DNA from 2 places in the Undibacterium sp. Di24W genome. Region 2 is predicted to be linked to the other one. Evidence: predicted binding sites of a transcription regulator. Region 2 holds the regulator's gene; the other holds the start of a gene.
The links. The regulator LexA, encoded in region 2, represses DNA repair genes until DNA is damaged. The targets are predictions, from matches to a motif close to ACTGTATNNNNATACAGT.

Region 1 (11,681 bases), on a different contig from region 2:
ATTTTGGTTCTAAGACCAAGCGCACGGCGGCATCTTTGCCGGACTCATCGCGCACAGCATCGAGTACTGACAGCATGACTTGCTTTAAGCTGACTTGTTCTGGCGACAGAGATTTCTTGCCCATTTTAATTTTGGGGTTGGTAATCTCTTCGATTTCCTCCAGCACTTTTTGTGAGGAGGTGCCCGGTGGCAGTTCGGTAATCACCGCCTGCCATTGACCGCGTGCTAGTTCTTCAATCTTCCAACGTGCGCGCACTTTCAGACTGCCACGACCACTGGCGTAAATATCGCTGATCGCTGCTGCTGGCGTAATAATCTGCCCACCGCCCGGGAAGTCCGGGCCAGGGATGAACTCCATTAACTCGGCATGCGTGGTTTTAGGATTGCGAATCAAAGCGACCGCCGCCTTCGCCACTTCGGTCAAATTGTGAGAAGGAATTTCAGTTGCCATACCGACCGCAATACCGGATGCACCATTCAATAGAACGAAGGGCAAACGTCCTGGTAATAAAGTCGGCTCTTCATAGGAGCCATCGTAGTTAGGCTGAAAATCGACCGTGCCAAGTTCTATTTCATCAAGCAATAATTTGGAAATAGGTGTCAAACGTGCTTCGGTATATCGCATCGCCGCCGCACCATCGCCATCACGTGAACCGAAGTTACCTTGTCCATCAATTAGTGGGTAGCGCAAGGAGAAATCCTGCGCCATACGTACCATCGCGTCGTACACAGATTGATCACCATGGGGATGTAGCTTACCGAGGACATCACCAACGACAGTCGCAGACTTACGCGGCTTGGCGGTTGAGTTCAAACCTAATTCGTTCATCGAATACAGAATTCGCCGCTGTACGGGTTTTTGTCCATCGCTGACATCGGGCAGTGCGCGACCTTTGACTACAGAAATCGCGTAATCAAGATAAGCGCGCTCAGCGAAAGTCGCCAACGTCAAGGTCTCGCTATCACCACCATTGCCACCATTATTGTTTGGGGCTTCATCAAATAAATTTGCTTGTTCGCTCATAATCTTTGTTTGTATTTTTTGTGACTCTTAAATCCGCTCAACATAATCGTGTAGGGGGCTCAGAAATTCGATTCCGCGGATGCAGTACAAGGCGCAAACCAAAGCAATACGTCGGTATTGCGAGGATTTGCAACGCCGTAATGCGCCGCGCAATCGGATTTATGTGCCTCTCTAGATGTCGGCCTCTACTTCATTGCCATGTTCTTCCAACCACGCTTTACGCGCAGACGCTTCGCCTTTACCCATCAGCATATTGAAACGACCTTCGGAAAATTCTTGATCAAATTCACCGAGTGACACTGGTAGTAAGCGTCGCGTATCAGGGTTCATGGTGGTCTCCCATAGCTGGTTGGCATTCATCTCGCCCAAACCTTTGAAGCGGGAAATCGCCCAAGCACCATCTTTCACACCGTCTTTGCGCAATTTATCTTCTATTGCTGTTAATTCACCTTGATCGAGTGCGTAGATTTTTTGTGCTGGCTTTTTACCACGCGCTGGTGCATCGACTCGAAACAGTGGCGGGCGGGCAATACAGATATGGCCGCGTGCAATCAATTGTGGAAAGTGTTTGAAAAACAGCGTCAGCAACAAAACTTGAATATGGGAGCCATCGACGTCCGCATCAGAAAGAATACAGATTTTGCCGTAGCGCAGATTGGTTAAATCGATCGTGTCATTGACACTATGCGGATCAACACCAATGGCAACGGCGATATCGTGAATTTCATTGTTCGCGAACAGGCGATCACGCTCAGATTCCCAAGAATTCAAGACTTTACCGCGTAGTGGCAGAATCGCTTGAAACTCTTTGTCACGTCCCATTTTTGCGGAGCCGCCTGCGGAGTCACCTTCGACTAAGAATAATTCGTTACGCGTGATGTCGTTCGATTCGCAATCGGTTAATTTTCCAGGCAAAACCGCGACACCAGAGGATTTTTTCTTCTCGACTTTTTGCAGAGAACGCAAACGCGATTGCGCTTGTTTAATCACCAGTTCGGCGAGTTTTTTTCCAAGTTCCACATGCGAATTTAGCCAAAGTTCTAAAGGCGGTTTGGAGAAACTCGAAACTAAACGTACTGCATCGCGTGAATTTAAACGTTCCTTAATTTGGCCCTGAAATTGTGGGTCTAGCACTTTGGCAGACAGCACGAAAGAGGCACGGGCGAATACGTCTTCCGGTAAAAGTTTTACCCCTTTGGGCAACAAAGAATGCATTTCAGCGAAGCTTTTTACGGCGCCGAATAGACCTTCGCGCAAACCGGATTCGTGCGTCCCACCAGCTGGAGTCGGAATCAAATTCACGTACGATTCGCGCACGACGCCACCATCCTCGGTCCATGCTACGACCCAAGATGCGCCTTCGCCTTCGGCAAAACCATCTGCATCAGCATTGGCAAATTGTTCACCTTCAAACATTGGAATAACCAAGTCGCCATGTGAGGCTTGCGTTAAAGCTTCAGTCAAGTAACCACGCAAGCCTTGATCGTATTGCCAAGTCTGACTTTCGCCAGTTTTTGCATTGGTGAACGTGACTTTTACGCCGGGCAGCAAAACCGCTTTGGAGCGCAGCAATCGCTGCATTTCTGGGATTGAGATATTTGGTGAATCGAAATATTTTCCATCGGGCCAGACCGAAACGCGGGTCCCATTTTTTTTGTCACCACGACCTAGAGGCTGAGTGCTCAATGGTTCGATGACATCGCCATTGGCAAATACGAGATTATGTAACCCACCTTCACGCCAGACGGTAATCTCTAGACGTTTGGACAAGGCATTGGTGACGGATACACCAACTCCGTGCAAGCCACCAGAAAAGGCGTAAGCGCCGCCTGAACCTTTGTCGAATTTGCCGCCAGCATGCAGGCGAGTGAATACGATTTCTACCGTAGGCACGCCTTCTTCTGGATGCAAACCGACAGGAATGCCGCGACCATCATCTTCAACGCTGATACTGCCATCGGCATTCAACGTGACTTGGATATTTTTACAGTGACCACCCAAGGCTTCATCCGAGGCATTGTCGATGACTTCTTGAATAATATGCAGAGGGTTTTCGGTGCGGGTGTACATCCCTGGTCTTTGTTTGACCGGTTCCAGTCCTTTCAGAACGCGGATGGATGATTCGCTGTAGTCGGATGGGGTTGTGGTTTTTTTAGTTGCCATGCGATGAAATGGGTGAAAAATTAATTTATTGATTTGTTTATTTGCTGTCGCCAGAGTTTGGACGATGCGCTTCTTTTTTTATCCTACACGGAAAATTAAGGATTTGACGAATTATTGTAATTCGAAATACTGGTTTTATGTACAGTTAATTTGATTCTGTGTGACGCGAAGGTAAAAAAAGTTCAGCATAAATGTTCTTTGCGTAGGTGGGTGCTGAAAAAAGCGATGCCCAACATTGACCGATAACTGCACTCGTCTAATTTGGATCTAGATTGCGCCAGCAGCAAAAATAATCCAAATTAACAAAAAAACTTTCTTATCTACTTACTCAATAGGCGCATTCCCTGTTCCAGCCCAGATAAGGTAATCGGAAACATACGATTGCTTAGTAACTTGCGCATGATATCGATCGATTGTCGATATTGCCAAATGCCTTCAGGTTCTGGATTGAGCCACAAATATTTGGGGAAGTGCGCAGTAAAACGTTGTATCCAGGTTGCGCCAGCTTCTTCATTGTTGTATTCGACAGAGCCACCGGGTTGGAGGATCTCATACGGACTCATCGTAGCGTCGCCGACAAAAATTAACTTGGTATCGGGTGTGAATTTGCGTAGTACGTCCCAAGTTGGGAATTTTTCTGAATGACGCCGGTGATTATTTTTCCATAGATAGTCGTAGACGCAATTGTGGAAGTAATAGAACTCCATATTCTTGAATTCGGTTTTCGCTGCAGAAAACAACTCCTCAATCTGCGCGATGTGATCATCCATGGTGCCGCCGACATCGAACAGCATCAATACCTTGATATTGTTTTTGCGTTCGGGCTGCATTTTGATATCGAGGTAGCCCGCATTGTTCGCGGTGGCTTTGATCGTCGCATCGAGCGCTAATTCCTCTTCTGCTCCTTGCCGCGCAAACCGACGCAGGCGGCGCAGAGCAACTTTGATATTGCGCGTGCCGAGCTCACGTTCGGTGTCGTAGTCTTTAAACGCACGTGCTTCCCAGACTTTGACCGCTGAACGACGTTCGCTTTTGCCGCCGATGCGTATCCCTTCGGGATTATCGCCACCATTGCCGAAAGGCGAAGTGCCGCCGGTCCCGATCCAACGATTGCCGCCTTCGTGCCGCTCTTTTTGTTCTTCGAGTAATTGTTTGAGTCTGTCCATCAGCTTGTCGTAGCCAAATTTTTCCAATGCTGCCCGTTGTTCATCCGTCAGTTCACGCCCTAAGCGTTTCTTGAGCCAATCGAGCGGAATGTCAGGATGCTTCTCAAAAATCGTATTGATTCCTTTGAAATACAGACCGAAAGCGCGGTCAAACTTGTCGTAATTCGCTTCATCCTTCACCAAGATAGTGCGCGACAGAAAATAGAATTCGTCGACCGACGTGCCGACTACGCCTTGTTGCATGGCTTCTAGCAAAGTCAAAAATTCTTTAATCGACACCGGAAGTTTGGCATCTTTGAGTGTGAAGAAAAAGTCGATTAACACGATGTGATTCTCTTAAGTTGAAGTTGCTGTAGATGGGCGTTTGAACTTGAATGCCAGGTTCGCTTTGACGCCTGCCCATTCATGCTTAAGTATGCTGTAAACCACGGTGTCGCGCACCCGACCGTCTGGCAAAATCATATGACTTCGCAGTACGCCATCGCGTTTGGCGCCCAGTCGTTCTATGGCTTTCTGCGAGCGTTGATTAAACCAGTCTGTGCGAAATTCCACTGCATTGCACTCGAGTACTTCGAAGGCATGTGTTAACAATAAAAGTTTGCATTCTGTGTTGATGGCGCTACGTTGATATGATTGTGCGTACCATGTGTATCCAATTTCCAAGCGTTTGTTAGCACTGTCAATATTGCAGTAGCGTGTCGCACCGATCACTTTGTTTTGAACCTGATCAAATACTGTGAAAGGAAGGGCTAGGCCCTTTTCGTGTTGCTCGGTAGCGACCTTGAACCAAGTCATCAAGTTTTCTGGTGAAGGTACTGAAGTGAAGAATAGTTCCCACAGTCTTCCATCGCTAGCAGCGGCTTGCAAGTCGTTCAAGTGATCTTGCGAGAGCGGAGTAAGTCTGGCGTGCTGACCAGTAAGTGTGATGCTAGCTATGGACATGATGCCTCTCATTGTAAGCTTGGACGCGTTAGGTTTAAGTACTTATTGTAATGCTTCAGAGAGGGTGGTTTGCTGGTAGTACGCCTCGGTTTATTGTCTATTTTGCAGTGCTGTGTGACTTGCTAGCAATAAAAGCGAGAAGCGGCTTGCGCATGGTTTTAAAACCAGTTATACTGCGAAGCTGTACAGAATTTTGCGGCGCGGCCATGTGAGTAACTTTGCAAAAAGTAAGTTCGCATTTTGAAGCTGCCCACCCACTACGTTTAGGAAATCTCATGGCAAATACCGCACAAGCACGCAAACGTGCTCGTCAAGCAGTTAAACAAAATGCACACAACTCTAGTCAGCGTTCGACTTTGCGTACAGCGATCAAAGCTGTTCGTAAGGCAATCGAAGCTGGTGACAAAGCTGCTGCTGCAGTGATCTTTCAGAACTCTGTTTCTACGATCGATCGTATTGCTGACAAAAAAATCATTCACAAAAACAAAGCAGCTCGCCACAAGAGCCGTTTAGCTTCTGCATTGAAAGCATTGGCTTAATTGTTTTTGCCTTGTGCTGACATCGTTAGCGCAATTGTAGTAAATAAGCTGTCTACTTTGTAGTCAGACTACGACATAAAAACCGCAATTTTTATTGCGGTTTTTGTCTTTTTTGCAGCATTAGATTCTGTATGAGACGGCACGATTGCAGCGGTGGTTTTTTATTGTTGGTTATCTTTTAATGGTAATCCTTCCACTTGCTGTCCGGCCTTGATCTGACGTTGGCTATACCAGCCTGCATTCATTTCCAAAGCATATCGTGCTTTGTTCTTCGCACAAGTGGTTTGTTCACTATTTGCTTGCATTTCTTCAATATTGATAATCTTGCCTTGTTCATCGATAAAGGCAATCGATAGCGGTATTAAGGTATTTTTCATCCACATGCAGTAGTGATCCGCCTGGGAGAACTGAAACATCATGCCTTGGTTTTCAGCAAGTGATTCGCGAAACATCAAGCCTCGCTGACGTTCTTCTGCAGTGCGTGCCAATTCTGCATCTAATTTGTGTATGCCAAACTGGAATTGCTGGCGCTTTAAGGTGGATTCTGCTGCTGACACCGTCATGGTTTCAGCTTTAGTTGTCGCGGCATGGGTGCATAGGATTGAGCAAATCAATACAAGCAAATTTTTGTGAGTAGTTTTCAGCATGGATAATTTTGATATATGGCAAAAATAGCTTGTAGTCTGACTATCCTCATAAAAAATCGTTCAATTTAATTGTGATCAGGTTCTAAGCAACGATTTCCATTGCTTCGCCCGGCAATAATGGATGGCTGGCAAGACTATATTCGCCGATGCCGCTACGAATCAAACGCAAGGTTGGTAGGCCGACCGCGGCTGTCATGCGTCTGACTTGACGATTTTTCCCCTCTGACAAAATGATGCAAAGCCAGCTAGTTGGAATGTTTGTTCGCTCACGGATCGGTGGATTGCGCGGCCAGATCCATTCTGGTTCGGCGATTCGTACAGCCTTACAGGGTAGTGTTGTGAAATCACCCAAATCAAGCGGCTGAGCTAAGCGAACAAGTTGTCCGGGCGTCGCATCACCTTCCACTTGCACTAGATAGGTTTTAGCTTCTTTCCAATCGGGGTGACTGATCTTATGCTGTAATTTTCCGTCATCCGTCAGTAATACCAAACCTTCGCTGTCTGCATCAAGTCGACCCGCTGGATAAACATTCGGCGTTTTGATGTAATTTGCTAATGTGTCGCGAGTCGGATGTGATGAAAATTGACACATCACGTCGAAGGGCTTGTTAAATAAGATAAGTTTCATTGATCTAATCGGTAATTCGGTAAAAATGCGCGCTAAAAGCGCTTGAAAAGTGGAATCGCGAGTGTCGCAAAATTATGGCATCAAGTAAAATAGTAGTGCATAATACGAAATGGTGGTCTTCTGTCTTATATAAGAGTTTGCGTGATGGATGTTGTTATGGCGCGAATTCTATATCTGACATCGAGACATGTTAACAGTAAAGCGCGATTCTATAATTTACAGAATGCTAGTGTAGCGCTTGATCGCACGTATCCACGGAGAAAACGATGTATCAACATATTAAAGTGCCTGCAGAAGGTCAAAAAATTACCGTCAATGCAGACTTCTCATTGAATGTTCCTGAAAATCCAATTATCCCTTACATCGAGGGTGACGGTACTGGTGTTGATATCAGCCCGGTCATGATCAAGGTTGTTGATGCGGCGGTAGCAAAAGCGTACGGCGGCAAGCGCAAGATCAGTTGGATGGAAATCTACGCGGGTGAAAAATCCACGAAAGTATATGGCCCAGACGTCTGGTTGCCAGAAGAGACTTTAGGCGCGTTGAAAGATTACGTCGTTTCTATCAAAGGTCCTTTGACAACGCCAGTTGGTGGCGGCATCCGTTCTTTGAACGTGGCTTTGCGTCAAGAGTTGGATTTGTACGTTTGCTTGCGTCCAGTGCGTTATTTCAAAGGCGTGCCTTCACCAGTGCGTGAGCCAGAAAAAACCGACATGGTCATCTTCCGTGAAAACTCCGAAGATATCTATGCCGGTATCGAATTCGCACAAGGCTCTGATCAAGTCAAAAAACTGATCAAGTTCTTGCAAGACGAAATGGGCGTGAAAAAAATCCGTTTCCCAGAAACTTCTGGCATCGGCGTAAAACCAGTATCTATCGAAGGTACAGAGCGTTTGGTACGCAAGGCAATCCAATACGCAATCGACAATGACAAGCCATCTGTGACTATCGTTCACAAAGGTAATATCATGAAGTACACCGAAGGTGGCTTCCGTGATTGGGCATACGCATTGGCACAAAAAGAATTCGGCGCAGAATTGATCGACGGCGGCCCATGGTGCAAATTCAAGAATCCAAAAACTGGTAAAGACATCATTGTTAAAGATTCCATCGCTGATGCGTTCTTGCAGCAAATCTTGTTGCGTCCAGCAGAGTACAGTGTTATCGCGACATTGAACTTGAATGGCGATTACATCTCTGATGCATTGGCTGCGCAAGTTGGTGGTATCGGTATCGCTCCAGGTGCGAACTTGTCTAACTCTATCGCCATGTTTGAAGCGACTCACGGTACAGCGCCAAAATATGCTGGTAAAGATTATGTGAACCCAGGTTCTTTGATCTTGTCCGCAGAAATGATGTTGCGTCACATGGGTTGGTTGGAAGCGGCGGATCTGTTGATCTCTGCGACAGAACGTGCGATCACTGCCAAGAAAGTCACTTATGACTTCGCCCGCTTGATGGAAGGCGCTACACAAGTGTCTTGCTCTGGTTTTGGTGATGTAATGATCGAGAACATGTAAGGAAATCCAATTCTGGGGCGCATATCTTCGTTGCAAATGCTCGCAATACTTCAGTATTGCTGCGCTTTGCGCCTCGATTTGCATCCCCATAATTGAATTTCGCCAAGCTTGAAACGGCTTGGTGTTTTACAAAAAAGCCGACTTCGTGTCGGCTTTTTTTTCGTTCAAAATTGGTGGGTTATTACTTATCGCTCGATTAGATGCCACTAATGGAATTTGCCGGGAGAACGATTCTTATCAGTGGCGCGTATCGGTAAAAAATACTTTCTCTTGCATGTTCGATCGGGCAGTAACCGCACTTACCCGAAAGCGAAAAATTGGCTATTACTAGGCCGTTACAGTGTTTTTTAATAAGGCCTGCAAACGCACAACTCCGACCGGCTCTTGCTCTTGTATAGCAATCACGGCCCAGCGTGATGCATACTGTTCTGACACCGCCTGAATTTGTGCCAATTCGTTGTGCGCACGTTGTTGCAATAGTGGCGAACTTGGATGCGCTAAGGCTAAACTATTATTGATGACCCAAGCCCATGGCTCGATTCCTGCTCGACGCAAATCATTTTGTAAACCAGCAGCTTCAAGTACTGGCGTGGTTTCAGCCAGCGTGACGATGAGTATCTTGGTCTGTTTAGGATCTTGTAGTTGCATCATGGGCGTATTAAAACGCATCCCCGTGCTTTCCATCTGACGGGCGATTTCTCTGTGGTACGCACCCGTCGCATCTAGCAAAAGCAGCGTATGTCCGGTCGGTGCGGTATCCATCACGACAAATTTTTTGCCTGCCTCACGGATCACACGCGAGAATGCCTGAAACACGGCAATCTCTTCGGTGCAAGGAGAGCGCAAATCTTCTTCCAATAAAGCACGACCCGCATCATCCAAATGTTTGCCCTTGTTTGCCATTACTTGCGCTCGATAGGCTTCAGTCGCAGCTTGCGGATCGATACGACTGACGCTCAACTGCTCCACTTCGCCACCCAGCGCAGCTAAGACGTGTGCTGCTGGATCGGAGGTCGTTAAATGTACCGCATGACCTCGGCGTGCCAACTCGACTGCGAGTGCTGCTGCCACCGTGGTTTTGCCTACACCACCTTTGCCCATGGTCATAATCAAGCCATGCCCATCGGCAGCCAGGTCGTCGATTAGAGTCGATAAATCGGGGAGATCTGGGGTGGTAGTGATCTCGTTCGTCGGTATAACAGCTGGTAATTTGCTCAGCAGAGCACGCAGGGCGGGCAAACCGACTAAGTTAAAGCCTAGCAAGGGAATGTGGTCAGTTGGCGCATCCACCAACACCGCCGGCATCGCGCTTAAGCTTGTTTTCTCACGCTGCATAATAGCTGCGGCTAATTTGTCGTGCACCGCTTCCACTTCAGGCATGACGCCATTGATGACTAAGTACTGATGTTGAAAACCGATTGCCGCCAATTCTTCATGGGTGCGTGCTGCTTCGCGCAGAGCGGCTGTTTGTGCACGCGCGACCAAAACCATGCGGGTACGTTTTGGGTCAGCTAAGGCGTCGACCGCAGCATGATATTGCTCGCGTTGTTTTTCTAATCCAGCCAAAGGACCCAAGCACGAGGCATCGCCTTTGCCTTCTTCTAAAAAGTCGGACCAAGCACCGGGTAATTGCAACATGCGTATGGTGTGACCGGTCGGTGCCGTATCAAAAATGATGTGATCAAATTGGCTGATTAAGCTTTGATTCGTGAGCAGGCCCGTGAATTCGTCAAAGGCAGCTATCTCAGCCGTACAAGCGCCAGACAACTGTTCTTCTATGCTATTGACCACCGCATCCGGCAAGACCCCACGTACTGGGCCGACGATTTTGTCGCGGTAAATTTGTGCCGCTGCTTGTGGATCAATTTCTAAGGCAGAGAGATTCGCCACCGCACTGACCGGCGTGATGTGATTGCCTATCGTGATGCCAAATACTTGCCCAACATTTGACGCTGGATCGGTGCTGACCAAAAGCACACGCTTGCCAAGATCGGCGAGATAGATCGCTGTTGCACATGCGAGCGAAGTTTTACCGACGCCACCTTTACCTGTGAAAAATAGAAACGCAGGGGTTTGTTCAAGAAATTTCACAAGGTGCTCCAGTAGCAAAAGATGCATCAGGTCGGTAGGTCAAGAATCACAATCAGCAGCTCTGACCTTCACCACAACAAGGCGTAGAATTTGGCGCGCTCGCAGCAACTGGCAAAATGCTTAGGCCAAACCAGCGTGCTAACTCAGCACGGCGCGGATAGCGACTCGTGAGTGCGATTTCACCATCGAGCAGAATCAAAGGCAAACCTTCCGGACCTGAACGTTCTAAAAAAATTTTGACCACGGCGTTTTCAACAAAAGCCATAGGCTGCTGCGCCAGATTGTATCGTTCGATCTCGGCACCTTGCTTTTTCGCCCAATCGACATCGACCGCAAAACTGACCAACTGTTGATCCGCTTCGACACCACACACACCCGTATTGCAACACATGGCGGGGTCAAAAATTTGTAGGGTTTTCATATCGTACTTCCAATTTCTATCAATTGCTGCCGTCTGAACTGACATTACAACACATAAGGCGGGCAGCACTTTGCGCTAGCGCATAGCTGCTCAATTAAGTCGTGTTAAGCCATGATATTGGCGATCTTATCCATCTCTGCTTTCAAGGAAGTTTTATCCTCTTGCAAGGTTTCGAGTGGCAATGCAAAAAAGGCTTCGATCCGAGCGCGCAAAATGCGATAGGCCTGCATAAAACTCGCATCGATTTCGGCATCGGTACCCGTCGCATGCGCAGGATCTTCTACACCCCAATGTGTGCGTAACACAGGGCCTAAGTAAGCAGGACAAGTTTCTCCTGCCGCACTCGCACAAACGGTAATCACAATGTCGGGTGTCGCTGGCAAATTGTCCCAAGATTTGCTGAAATAGCCTTCAGTGTTGATGCCTTCGCGCGCCAATAGAGCCAGCGAACGTGGATGAACTTGTCCAGTTGGTTTGCTACCTGCGCTCATCGCGCGCCAACCCGCAGGTGCTAGATGATTGAATGTCGCTTCACCTAAA
Region 2 (11,681 bases):
TGTCTTTCGGCTGCCATCTCGCGCAGGGCTATTTATATGCACGTCCACTCACCAAAGATGATTTACGTAGCTGGCTGGCAAAGAGCGTAAATTAACCTTTGCTTTCATCTTGCATAAGTCGGTTGGCGGTTAAACTGCAGCCAACCGATTTAGCTAAAAGAAACCTCTGATCACATTCGTAAAAGAGATTAGTTTCAACTTGCAAAAAACTATCTGGCTCATGTGTTACACAACTAACACAAAAAAGTATCGCCAAATATCAGCCTATGCCCGAGTTTTCGCGGATCGTCGCATTTCCCTCATATCAATGCCCCTATTAAGATACAGTCACAACATCAGATAATCGGCGTTACGAAATCGCCCTCCCAGGTTATTCGACGATTTATTTCTCGATGGCACAACCAAGCAAAAGAATTTTTATGAGCAAATTTACTATTGACCCACAAACTATTGAAACCGGTAAAGTTATTCTGACGAATACTTTAATTTGGCTCAGTAGAGCTTTCGACAAAACCGCCACTTGGGTTAGCAAACTATCGTGGTGGAAATTTTTCTTATTCGCCATTTTATTGCTGGCATCGGCTGACATAATTCAAAATACCTTCTTTTCAACAGAGGAAACTAAACAAGCGAAAAAAGTTAGGAATGTTCCTAAGAAAACCGTTATTACACCTGACAGCAGTAACGCAAACGATGACCCCAAGATCGAGATTGATAACACTGGCATTCGCATCAAAGCGCCAGAAAAAATGGCCAGCAATAAGCGTATCGATATCGATGGTAGCGGTTGGAAAACAGTCGATGAAAATCAAGAAAAATTAAGCGACAAGATCGAATCAACTGTAGCAAGTTTACCTAGTAACAATAAGCAAAGCGACATACCTGGAATCACTTTTGGTAAAGATGATGTTCACATCAAGCTACCCAAAGAATTAGCCAGAGAGATCCGTGCTGAAATGGATCGAGCCAAGGCTAACGCTGCAGCGGAGGCAAGTGACGTCGAAAAAACGAAATCCTCACGTTGGTTCCAGAACTTTGTCCTATTGTTAGTCTTTGGCCTATTTGGGATGAAGGCACTACTAGGCGGAAAAGTACGCGCTGAAGAAAAAGCGAAAGAAGCCAACGCCAGTGCCGAACGCGAAGCTTTATTACGGCAAGTTAGCGAAGCCCAAATGCAAATGATGCAAGCACAAGTTGAACCACACTTTCTTTTTAATACCTTGGCATCAGTCGAGTATTTAATTGAAACGGATCCACCACGCGCAGCAAAAATGCAAAGAAGCCTGATAGCATATTTGCGCGCAGTGTTACCACAAATGCGCGAAAATGCTGCCAAGACCAATCTAGGTCGAGAAGCGGATATGGTCAAAGCATATTTGGAATTGTTAAAGATGCGCATGGAAGAGCGATTAACTATCGATTTCATCATGCCTGACAGCTTGCGCAATGCATCGTTCCCACCAATGATGCTGCAATCTTTGGTTGAAAATGCGATCAAACATGGACTGGAAGTTAAAACTGAAGGTGGCACGCTGCAATTCCGTGCTGAAGTTTTACAGAACCGGTTAGCGGTCACAGTACGCGACGATGGCCTAGGTTTTGGCGCGGTAGCCAGCAATGGAACTGGACTTGGCTTACAAAATATTCGTGAACGTTTGAAACTAATTTACAAAGATAAAGCACAAATTATAATTTCGCCTAACCAACCAAGTGGCGTCTGCGTTACCATAGAGATCCCTTACGAGATTGCGAAATGATAGTGAAGTCGATTGCCAATACAATTCGCTAAGTACCCTTAACCCCACTTCATAAGACGAGAAGAGAATAATGCCAACAGCAATTATCGCCGATGATGAAAGACTTATGCGCGACCAACTACGCTCGCGTCTGGAACAGGTATGGCCAGAACTTGAAATTTTGGCGGAAGCAAAAAATGGTGAGGAAGCCATTCAATTGGTTGATTTGCATAAACCAGATTTGGCCTTCCTCGACATCCGCATGCCTGCTAAAACTGGATTAGAAGCCGCCAAAGAAATTGGCACGAAAGCACATATCGTTTTCATCACCGCATACGATCAATACGCGGTTGAAGCATTCGACCAGGGCGCTGTTGACTATGTCTTAAAGCCGGCCGATACAGAACGTCTCAGCAAGACGGTAGAACGCTTGAAAGCTCGTTTGACTACTGCCACAGAACCTAATGACATGAGCAATATGCTTGCCCAGTTGGCTAAGCAGTTAGGCATAGCACCAAAAGCAAATTACCTGCAATGGATACAAGCGTCTATCGGCCAAGAGTTACGTCTGATTCCAGTCGAGGACATTTTGTTTTTTCAATCGGATGAGAAATATACTCGCGTGCAAACGGCGACCTACGAGGCATTAATCCGGAAACCAGTACGCGATCTGGCAGAAGAACTCGATCCGCAACTCTTTTGGCAAATTCATCGTTCCACCTTAGTCAATTCCAAAGCCATCTCTGGTGTGGTACGAGACATGCGTGGACGTCATTTAGTGCAAATCAAAGGATTAACAGAAAAACTTGAGGTGAGTCGCAGTTTCGTACATCTGTTTAAACAAATGTGACGAGCCAAAGCACCAACTGAACCATCTCAAAATGTGAATGTAAATCCTTGATATCAAGCCATATTGATCTGCAGCGTGAACTCTCTTAGCTCACCCGTCTCATCCACGTTTGCGGACAGTGGCAAAACTATAGGTCTCAAAAAAAAGCTGGAAAACTCCAGCTTTTTTGCTATGTCACCGAGGATGAACAATTAAATTATTTTTGTCCCAATCCACCACGCTATCGCAGCCACAAATGCAGATGCAGGAATTGTCAAAATCCATGCCCAGACAATGTTTCCAGCAACACCCCAACGCACTGCAGACATTTTTTGAGAAGAACCAACACCAACAATGGCACCTGTGATCGTGTGTGTGGTTGACACAGGAATTCCAGAAATATTAGCGAACAAAAGTGTTAATGCGCCGGCACTCTCAGCACAAAATCCGCCAACAGGTTTCAATTTTGTGATTTTCTGGCCCATGGTTTTAACGATGCGCCACCCACCAAATAGAGTTCCCAAGCCAATTGCTGCATAGCATGAGTAAACCACCCACATTGGCGGCAATGGATCAGCAGGATCTGAGTATTTTGCGGCAATCAATAACATCCAAATAATCGCCATCGTCTTTTGAGCATCGTTACCACCATGACCTAGACTAAATGCAGAGGCGGACACTAATTGCAAACGGCGGAACCATTTATCAATCTTAATTGGTGTTGATTTTACAAATAACCAAGAAACCAGCAACATCATTAATGCGCCCAAGAAAAACCCAAGTAGAGGTGACAGTACAATAAACAAAAGAATTTTATACAGACCCGTGCCAATTAATGCGCCAGTTCCATCTTTTGCAACCGCTGCACCGATCAGACCACCGATCAGCGCATGAGACGATGATGATGGAATGCCGAAGTACCAGGTAACTAGGTTCCAGAAAATAGCACCAACCAGTGCACCAAAAATGACGTATTGATCAATAATCGTTGGGTCAATTGTTCCCTTCCCTATGGTTTTGGCGACGGAAAGATTGAATACAAAAAACGCCAGTACGTTAAATAAAGCAGCCATCGCAACCGCCTGCCCTGGTTTTAACACGCCAGTGGAAACCACGGTCGCAATAGCATTTGCGGCATCGTGAAAACCGTTCATAAAATCAAACAATAGTGCTAGAACCACCAATAGAATGATGACGTATAAACTTATATGCATAGTAAATTCTCTCGTGAGCTCACGTTATCAACGGAGTGCATAAACACTCCCGAAAAAGCATTTTGTTGAAACTAAGCATTCTCAACAATAATGCCTTCAATGATGTTTGCCACGTCCTCGCAACGATCAGTCACGGTTTCAAGAATTTCATAAATCGCTTTGAGCTTAATTAAATTGCGGACATCCGGCTCATCACGGAATAATTTTGACATTGCAGCACGCATGACGTGATCTGCATCTGATTCCAAACGATCAATCTCTTCACAAATAGTCAAAATCTGACGGGAATTGTCCATATTATGCAGAAGCGCAACAGCTTCTTTCACCTTTAAAGCGCATGCTAAGCACAACTCAGCTAAGCGTTTTGCTTCTGGTGTAATTTCACGAATATCGTACAAAGAAATTGTTTGGGCGGCATCTTCGAGCAAGTCAAGGATGTCATCCATTTTAGTAATCAGTTTATGGATATCATCGCGATCAATTGGCGTAATGAAAGTTTTATGCAGTAGTTCAATCGCCGCGTAGGTCACAGCATCAGCCTGCTTTTCAATACCTTCTATCGCGTGTACACGAATCTCCAAGTCGTCGAAATTAGTCATCAACGCGACCATTTCTTTAGAGCCTTTCACACACAATTCAGCGTGCTGATTAAAAAACTCAAAAAATTTACCCTCAGTGGGCATCAATCGTCCAAACATCTTTATTCCCTAGAATAGAAAATTTTTATATTAAGTCCCTGCTATCTAAACTTCTATTGCAAGGATCATCTGACTTAGTGGTACTACAAAAACTAAAAATGAAGCTAAAACAAATTCAAACCACAAAAAAACTACTCGCTATCGCCATAGATCGACAAGGAGCCGGTGTAATTATCAAACTTGGTATATTCCCCAAGAAAGGTCAAACGAACGCTACCGATCGGGCCGTTACGCTGCTTACCAATAATAATTTCCGCTGTCCCTTTATCTGGAGAGTCCGGGTTATAAACTTGATCACGATAAATGAACAAAATTACGTCTGCATCTTGCTCAATCGCACCTGATTCGCGCAAATCTGACATAACAGGCCGTTTGTTCGGGCGCTGCTCCAATGAGCGGTTTAACTGCGACAACGCAATAACCGGGCATTGCAATTCTTTCGCCAAGCCTTTCAAACTACGAGAGATCTCAGAAATCTCAGTTGCACGATTCTCGCCACCAGAATTACCTGACATCAGCTGCAAGTAATCGATAATGATTAAGCCAAGTTTGCCGCACTGACGCGACAAGCGACGAGAACGGGCACGCAACTCGATGGAACTTAAAGCAGGCGTTTCATCAATGTAAAATTGCGCTTCATTCATTTTTTGAATCGCATGTGTCAAGCGTGGCCAATCCTCATCGATCAAACGCCCAGTTCGCAAACGATGCTGATCCAACTTACCTACCGAACCTAACATACGCATTGCTAACTGTGTCCCGCCCATCTCCATCGAGAACACAGCAACAGGAAGTCCGCTATCAATCGCGACGTTCTCGCCAATATTAATTGAGAAGGCCGTCTTGCCCATGGATGGTCGACCCGCGACAATAATCAAATCGCCAGGCTGCAGGCCCGAGGTCATACGGTCTAGATCGACAAAGCCAGTTGGGACACCCGTAATGTCGCTGGTATGGTCTCGGTTATACAGTTCATCAATACGTTCAACCACCTGGGTTAACAAAGGCTGAATTGCATGAAAACCCTGAGCACCACGTGCTCCCTCTTCAGCGATCGCAAAGATTTTGGATTCAGCTTCATCCAACATTTGCTTAACTTCTTTGCCTTGCGGATTAAATGCTTGACCGGAAATTTCATCTGCCACAGTTATCAACTTACGCAGGACACCGCGGTCACGGACAATTTCAGCGTAACGGCGAATATTCGCTGCTGAGGGCGTATTTTGCGCCAGTGCATTCAAATAAGTCAGACCGCCAACGTCATCCGCTTTACCGGCTGCACTTAAGGCATCAAAAACTGTAATGACATCGGCTGGACGGGAAGAGTTAACCAGCTTAACGATGAATTGAAAAATAATGCGATGATCGTAGCGGTAAAAATCATCTTCACGAATAAAATCAGCAATCCTATCCCATGCAGCATTATCGAGCAGCAAACCACCCAAAACTGACTGTTCAGCTTCGATGGAGTGTGGAGGTACACGGATTGAGTCTAACTGAGGATCTGAAGGCGGTTTCATGGTGCGCATTATACCTTTTTATTACTACTCAAAAACAGAAGAAACATCTCAAATAACAAGCTTAAAATCAAAAATAGGTCGAGCAAATAGTAGATACACAAATTATTTTACAATTTCAATATCTCTATTTTTATGCCAAATAATTGGGACACCTTAGTATTTAACGTTCACTAAAAAAGGCATAAAAAAAGCCGGGAAAACCCGGCTTTTCTGTACTCTAGAAAGAACTAAAGCTTAAGCGTGCTCGCCCAGAACAGCAACGATTACGTCAACCACAACGTCTGTGTGCAATGCCACAGAAACGGAATGATCGCCAGTTGTTTTCAAAGGACCGGATGGCAAGCGAACTTGCGCCTTTTCAACTGCGAAACCTTGTTTAGCCAATGCTTCAGCGATATCGAAGTTGGTTACTGAACCAAACAAACGACCATCTACACCTGCTTTTTGAGAAATTTGAACTGTCAATCCGTTCAATTTTTCGCCTTGAGCTTGAGCTTCAGCTAATTTAGCGGCTGCTGCTTTTTCCAACTCAGCGCGTTTCGCTTCAAATTCAGCGATCGCAGCTGCAGTTGCACGACGAGCGATACGTTGTGGAATCAAGAAGTTACGAGCGTAACCATCTTTAACACGAACTACATCACCCAGATTGCCGAGATTAACGACTTTATCCATCAAAATAACTTGCATGTTTTTCTCCTAATTTCCGTCGTCAATTACGCTGTGTGCAAATCAGTGTAAGGCAACAACGCGAGATAGCGTGCGCGCTTAACTGCTGTGTCAACTTGACGTTGATACAAAGCTTTAGTACCTGTCAAACGTGCAGGCATAATTTTGCCGTTTTCTTGGATGAAATCTTTTAAAGTATCAATGTCTTTGTAGTCAACTGCTGCTACATGACCCGCTGAGAAGCGGCAGAATTTTTTACGTTTGAACAAAGGATTTTGTTGCTGACGCTTTTGTTTTAATTTGCTCTTATCAAATTTTTTACCGAATGCCATTTTAGGCTCCTAATCTAGTAAATTTGTTTCGTTTTCCGATTTCTGAAATTCAGTAACGTGAAAAACGAGACTTTTGCTGTTGCGGTTTTTGCGCGCCAAGAAACCAGTAAAAATCATCAAAGCCCCCAATTCAATCTCCAGGAATTGTTTAGAAATTTCACCAGCAGCAATTGCTGGAATTTCGAACTCAACCTGGCGCGGAGCACTTGCTTGCTCTTGCTTAGAATCGTGCTTCAATGTAGCTGTGCCGATGGGTATTCCCGCTGGGGTATAACGCAACACCGATTTCTCTACAACTGTGGCTACGACTTTAAGTTGATTCACAAGTATGATTTATGATTTCTTACGCGCACTTAGTCAAAATAATTAAGCTGCTGGAGCTTCAACACGTTGAGCCTTAGCAGAGTCTTCTTTCTGCACAGACTTCATCATTGGAGAAGGAGCTGTTTCTGCTTTTTTCAATTTAACTGTGAGGTGGCGCAATACGGCATCATTAAATTTGAATGCTGTTTCCAACTCAAGCAAAGTTTCAGCGTCGCACTCAATGTTCATGCAAACATAGTGAGCTTTAGCCAATTTTTGAATCATGTAAGCCAATTGACGGCGGCCCCAATCTTCAACACGGTGCACTTGGCCGCCACGTGTAGTTACACTAGCTTTGTAACGTTCGATCATTGCAGGAACTTGCTCGCTCTGATCGGGATGTACGATAAATACGATTTCATAATGACGCATAATTTCTCCTTGTGGACAAAAATAAAGCCTGCCTCGGCGTCAAGACGAGTGCAGGAAGAGGACAGCCCGCGATGATAACTTATTTTCCCATCACAATCAAGCGGTTAGATTACATGTAATGGTTAATTAGAAATTACACTCATACTTCGCGAAGCGAAAAACGTTTATTTGATGGCGATTAACCTGTTAAGTGCAAAAAAAACACAAAATAACTTGCATTCAGTCATTTACTGTATAAAAATACAGTCTGCTTATATATACAGCCTCTACAAATTCAATAAAAGATTCAATTAAGATCCTAACGGGACTACTATGCTCAAGCTCACCGCTCGCCAAGAACAAATTCTTAACCTTATAAAAGATGCTATTCAAAATACGGGATTTCCTCCAACACGAGCCGAAATCGCTAACGAATTAGGCTTTCGCTCCACCAACGCTGCAGAAGAGCACTTACAAGCCTTGGCTCGCAAAGGTGTTATTGAAATTGCAGCAGGCACTTCCCGCGGCATTCGATTGCTGGAGTCTGCACTATCGAACTCAATGCCAAATATGCAAATGGCATTACCACATCCAGCACTGATGCAATTGAGCTTGCCTTTAGTCGGACGTGTCGCGGCAGGATCACCTATTTTGGCGACCGAACATGTTGAAGCAACTTACCAAGTTGATTCATCGTTATTTTCTGCAAAGCCAGACTTCTTACTCAGAGTACGTGGTTTATCAATGCGCGACATAGGAATCATGGATGGTGATTTACTCGCAGTCAAAAAAACAGACAGTGCTCGTAATGGACAAATTGTCGTGGCGCGAATAGGCGAAGAAGTTACTGTGAAACGGTATATGAAAACATCAAATGGCGTTGAGCTACTACCGGAGAATTCGGATTTCTCACCCATTATTATTGATGAGAATGTACCCGACTTTGCGCTAGAAGGTCTCGCAGTTGGCTTGATGCGTAGCTGGTAAGTAGATAGGGAGAGTCACATGCTCGAATCAAACAGCCAAAGCGATTAAAAATTCTCGCGACAAATATATCAACTATAACTAGTTAGATTATAAAAAAATGCCCGACAAAATCATCGGGCATTTTTCTATTTAACGACAAAGAAAAGTTCTGAGTACAGATTAGTGCTTAATCGTAGAAGTATCTGCGCTTGCATCAGTTTTTGCGACTGCGGGGACTGCCATTTCCTCTTCCGTTAGGGGCACTGGCTGGCGCTCCAAAGCAATTTCCAAGACTTTATCAATCCAGCGCACTGGAATGATTTCCAACTTGTTTTTTACATTATCAGGAATCTCCGTCAGATCTTTCGCATTTTCTTCAGGAATCAACACTGTCTTAATGCCACCACGATGTGCTGCCAATAATTTCTCTTTCAAACCGCCAATTGGCAGAACTTCGCCACGAAGAGTAATCTCACCTGTCATCGCCACATCAGCACGCACCGGAATACCTGTAAAAATCGAGACCATTGCCGTGGTCATCGCGATACCTGCGGATGGACCATCTTTCGGCGTCGCGCCTTCTGGTACATGAATATGCACATCGGTCTTCTCAAAAACGTCAGCCTTGATACCTAATCTAGCAGCACGACTACGAACAACCGTACGCGCAGCTTCGATCGATTCTTTCATGACATCACCAAGCGTACCGGTACGAATCGTCGCGCCTTTACCAGGCATAGAGACCGCCTCGATGGTCAATAGATCACCACCAACCTCGGTCCATGCTAAACCAACGACTTGCCCCACTTGATTCTCTTTGGTCGCTACGCCAAAATCGTAGCGGCGCACACCTAAGAATTTATCCAAATTTTTTGAAGTGATAGTGGCTTTCTTCTCTGTCTTCTTGAGCAACAACATTTTTACCACCTTACGGCAAATCTTAGAGATTTCACGCTCCAATGAACGCACACCGGCTTCACGCGTGTAGTAACGAATGATGTCGCGAATAGCTGATTCAGAAACTGAAATTTCCTCTTCCTTCAAACCGTTATTCTTGACTTGCTTGGGCAACAAATAACGTATTGCGATACTAGCTTTTTCATCTTCGGTATAACCCGACAAACGAATCACTTCCATCCGATCCAGCAATGCTGCTGGAATGTTATAAGAGTTCGATGTCGCTACAAACATCACATCGGACAAATCAAAATCCACCTCAATGTAATGATCTGAGAAAGTATGATTTTGTTCGGGATCCAAAACTTCCAATAAAGCTGATGATGGGTCTCCACGGAAATCCGCCCCCATCTTATCGACTTCATCAAGCAAGAATAAAGGATTACGTACACCCGCTTTTGAAAGACTCTGCAAAATCTTACCCGGCATAGAACCAATATAGGTACGGCGATGACCACGAATCTCAGCCTCATCACGCACACCACCCAAGGCCATACGAACAAACTTACGGTTCGTCGCACGTGCAATGGATTGTCCAAGTGAAGTCTTACCGACACCAGGAGGCCCAACCAAACACAAAATTGGAGCCTTCAATTTATCTACACGCTGTTGAACAGCGAGATACTCCAAAATACGCTCTTTAACTTTATCCAAACCGTAATGATCATCGCTCAATACTTTTTCAGCATTGCTCAAATCATTATTTACTTTGGATTTTTTCTTCCAAGGCAAATTAACGATGGTATCAATGTAATTACGCACCACGGTTGCCTCGGCGGACATAGGCGACATCATTTTAAGTTTCTTCAACTCATTCATGGCCTTATCGCGCGCTTCTTTTGGCATCTTTGCCGCAGTTATTTTTTTCTCTAGCTCATCAATGTCTGCGCCCTCTTCTCCCTCGCCGAGTTCTTTCTGAATCGCTTTGACCTGCTCATTCAAATAGTATTCGCGTTGAGATTTTTCCATCTGACGCTTTACACGTCCGCGGATACGTTTCTCGACCTGGAGGATATCCAATTCACCCTCTAGCTGACCAAGCAAATGCTCCAACCGCTTAGCCACGCTAAATATTTCCAAAATAACTTGCTTCTGCTCCAACTTCAAAGGCAGATGTGCGGCAATGGTATCGGCCAGGCGACCAGCATCATCAATACCGGACAAGGAAGCCAAAATTTCTGGTGGAATCTTTTTGTTTAGTTTTACATATTGATCAAATTGCTGAACAATCGCGCGGCGCATTGCTTCGACTTCGGAATCATCTCCCTCATCTAATGCAACTGGCGTCAGATCAGCAATAAAATGGGATTCAGAATCAGTAATATTGTGAATGCGCGCACGTTGTGTACCTTCAACCAGCACTTTGACCGTGCCATCTGGCAATTTCAACATTTGTAGAATATTCGCGATACAGCCAATTTCATAAATATCTTCGGCCGAAGGCTCATCTTTTGCAGCGGCTTTTTGTGCCGCCAACATAATGCTCTTACCCTGCTCCATCGCAGCTTCCAGAGCCTTGATCGATTTTGGACGACCAACAAACAATGGGATCACCATGTGAGGGAATACCACGACATCGCGCAAGGGCAATAAGGGTAATTCTGTACGTTCAGTAATTGTGGGAGTTGTCATGGCGCACCTTTTAAAAAATTACATTAACTAGATTGGCGCACTAGGCTAAAACTCAAGCCCGTCATCCGAAAAAAACAATAAAAAAAGCCACACAGAGAAGTCTCCGGGTAGCTTTTCGATTGAAGCTAACTAATTTTATTGTTTCAGTAAATTGTACTGCTTATTTTTGCGAACCACAGACAAAAAACAATGATTCACAAAAAGATTGCGGAAATTTCCAATAAAAGACTCAATTACAACTCAAGTCCAGATATCAAAAAATACTACGCACCTGCAACTTTAGGCTGCTCATTGTAAATTAACAATGGTTTTGCAGCATTATTAATGGTGTTTTCATCAATAACAACCTTAGCGACATTTTTTTCGCTCGGCAGCTCAAACATAATGTCCAGCAATGCATGCTCAAGAATAGAACGC

Region 1: a site for LexA is predicted at 3,316-3,333, ahead of ACO0KZ_RS17020 (DNA topoisomerase IV subunit B). Genes of this name have one in related genera too.

The regions. Positions count from the first base shown of each region.
Region 1 covers NZ_JBMPOP010000008.1:84,153-95,833, reverse strand. Annotated here, with positions in the region: gene parC (DNA topoisomerase IV subunit A) at 1-1,024, opposite strand, end outside; gene ACO0KZ_RS17020 (DNA topoisomerase IV subunit B) at 1,196-3,187, opposite strand; gene ACO0KZ_RS17015 (vWA domain-containing protein) at 3,508-4,677, opposite strand; gene ACO0KZ_RS17010 (GNAT family N-acetyltransferase) at 4,690-5,295, opposite strand; gene rpsT (30S ribosomal protein S20) at 5,571-5,834, shown strand; gene ACO0KZ_RS17000 (DUF192 domain-containing protein) at 5,996-6,481, opposite strand; gene ACO0KZ_RS16995 (pseudouridine synthase) at 6,564-7,109, opposite strand; gene icd (NADP-dependent isocitrate dehydrogenase) at 7,376-8,629, shown strand; gene arsA (arsenical pump-driving ATPase) at 8,957-10,720, opposite strand; gene arsD (arsenite efflux transporter metallochaperone ArsD) at 10,773-11,141, opposite strand; gene ACO0KZ_RS16975 (arsenate reductase ArsC) at 11,246-11,681, opposite strand, start outside.
Region 2 covers NZ_JBMPOP010000003.1:602,443-614,123, reverse strand. Annotated here, with positions in the region: gene ACO0KZ_RS08955 (bifunctional diguanylate cyclase/phosphodiesterase) at 1-95, shown strand, start outside; gene ACO0KZ_RS08950 (sensor histidine kinase) at 420-1,757, shown strand; gene ACO0KZ_RS08945 (LytR/AlgR family response regulator transcription factor) at 1,828-2,586, shown strand; gene ACO0KZ_RS08940 (inorganic phosphate transporter) at 2,778-3,779, opposite strand; gene ACO0KZ_RS08935 (DUF47 domain-containing protein) at 3,851-4,477, opposite strand; gene ACO0KZ_RS08930 (replicative DNA helicase) at 4,609-5,997, opposite strand; gene rplI (50S ribosomal protein L9) at 6,232-6,684, opposite strand; gene rpsR (30S ribosomal protein S18) at 6,711-6,995, opposite strand; gene priB (primosomal replication protein N) at 7,005-7,319, opposite strand; gene rpsF (30S ribosomal protein S6) at 7,362-7,730, opposite strand; gene lexA (transcriptional repressor LexA) at 8,043-8,696, shown strand; gene lon (endopeptidase La) at 8,856-11,264, opposite strand; gene clpX (ATP-dependent Clp protease ATP-binding subunit ClpX) at 11,528-11,681, opposite strand, start outside.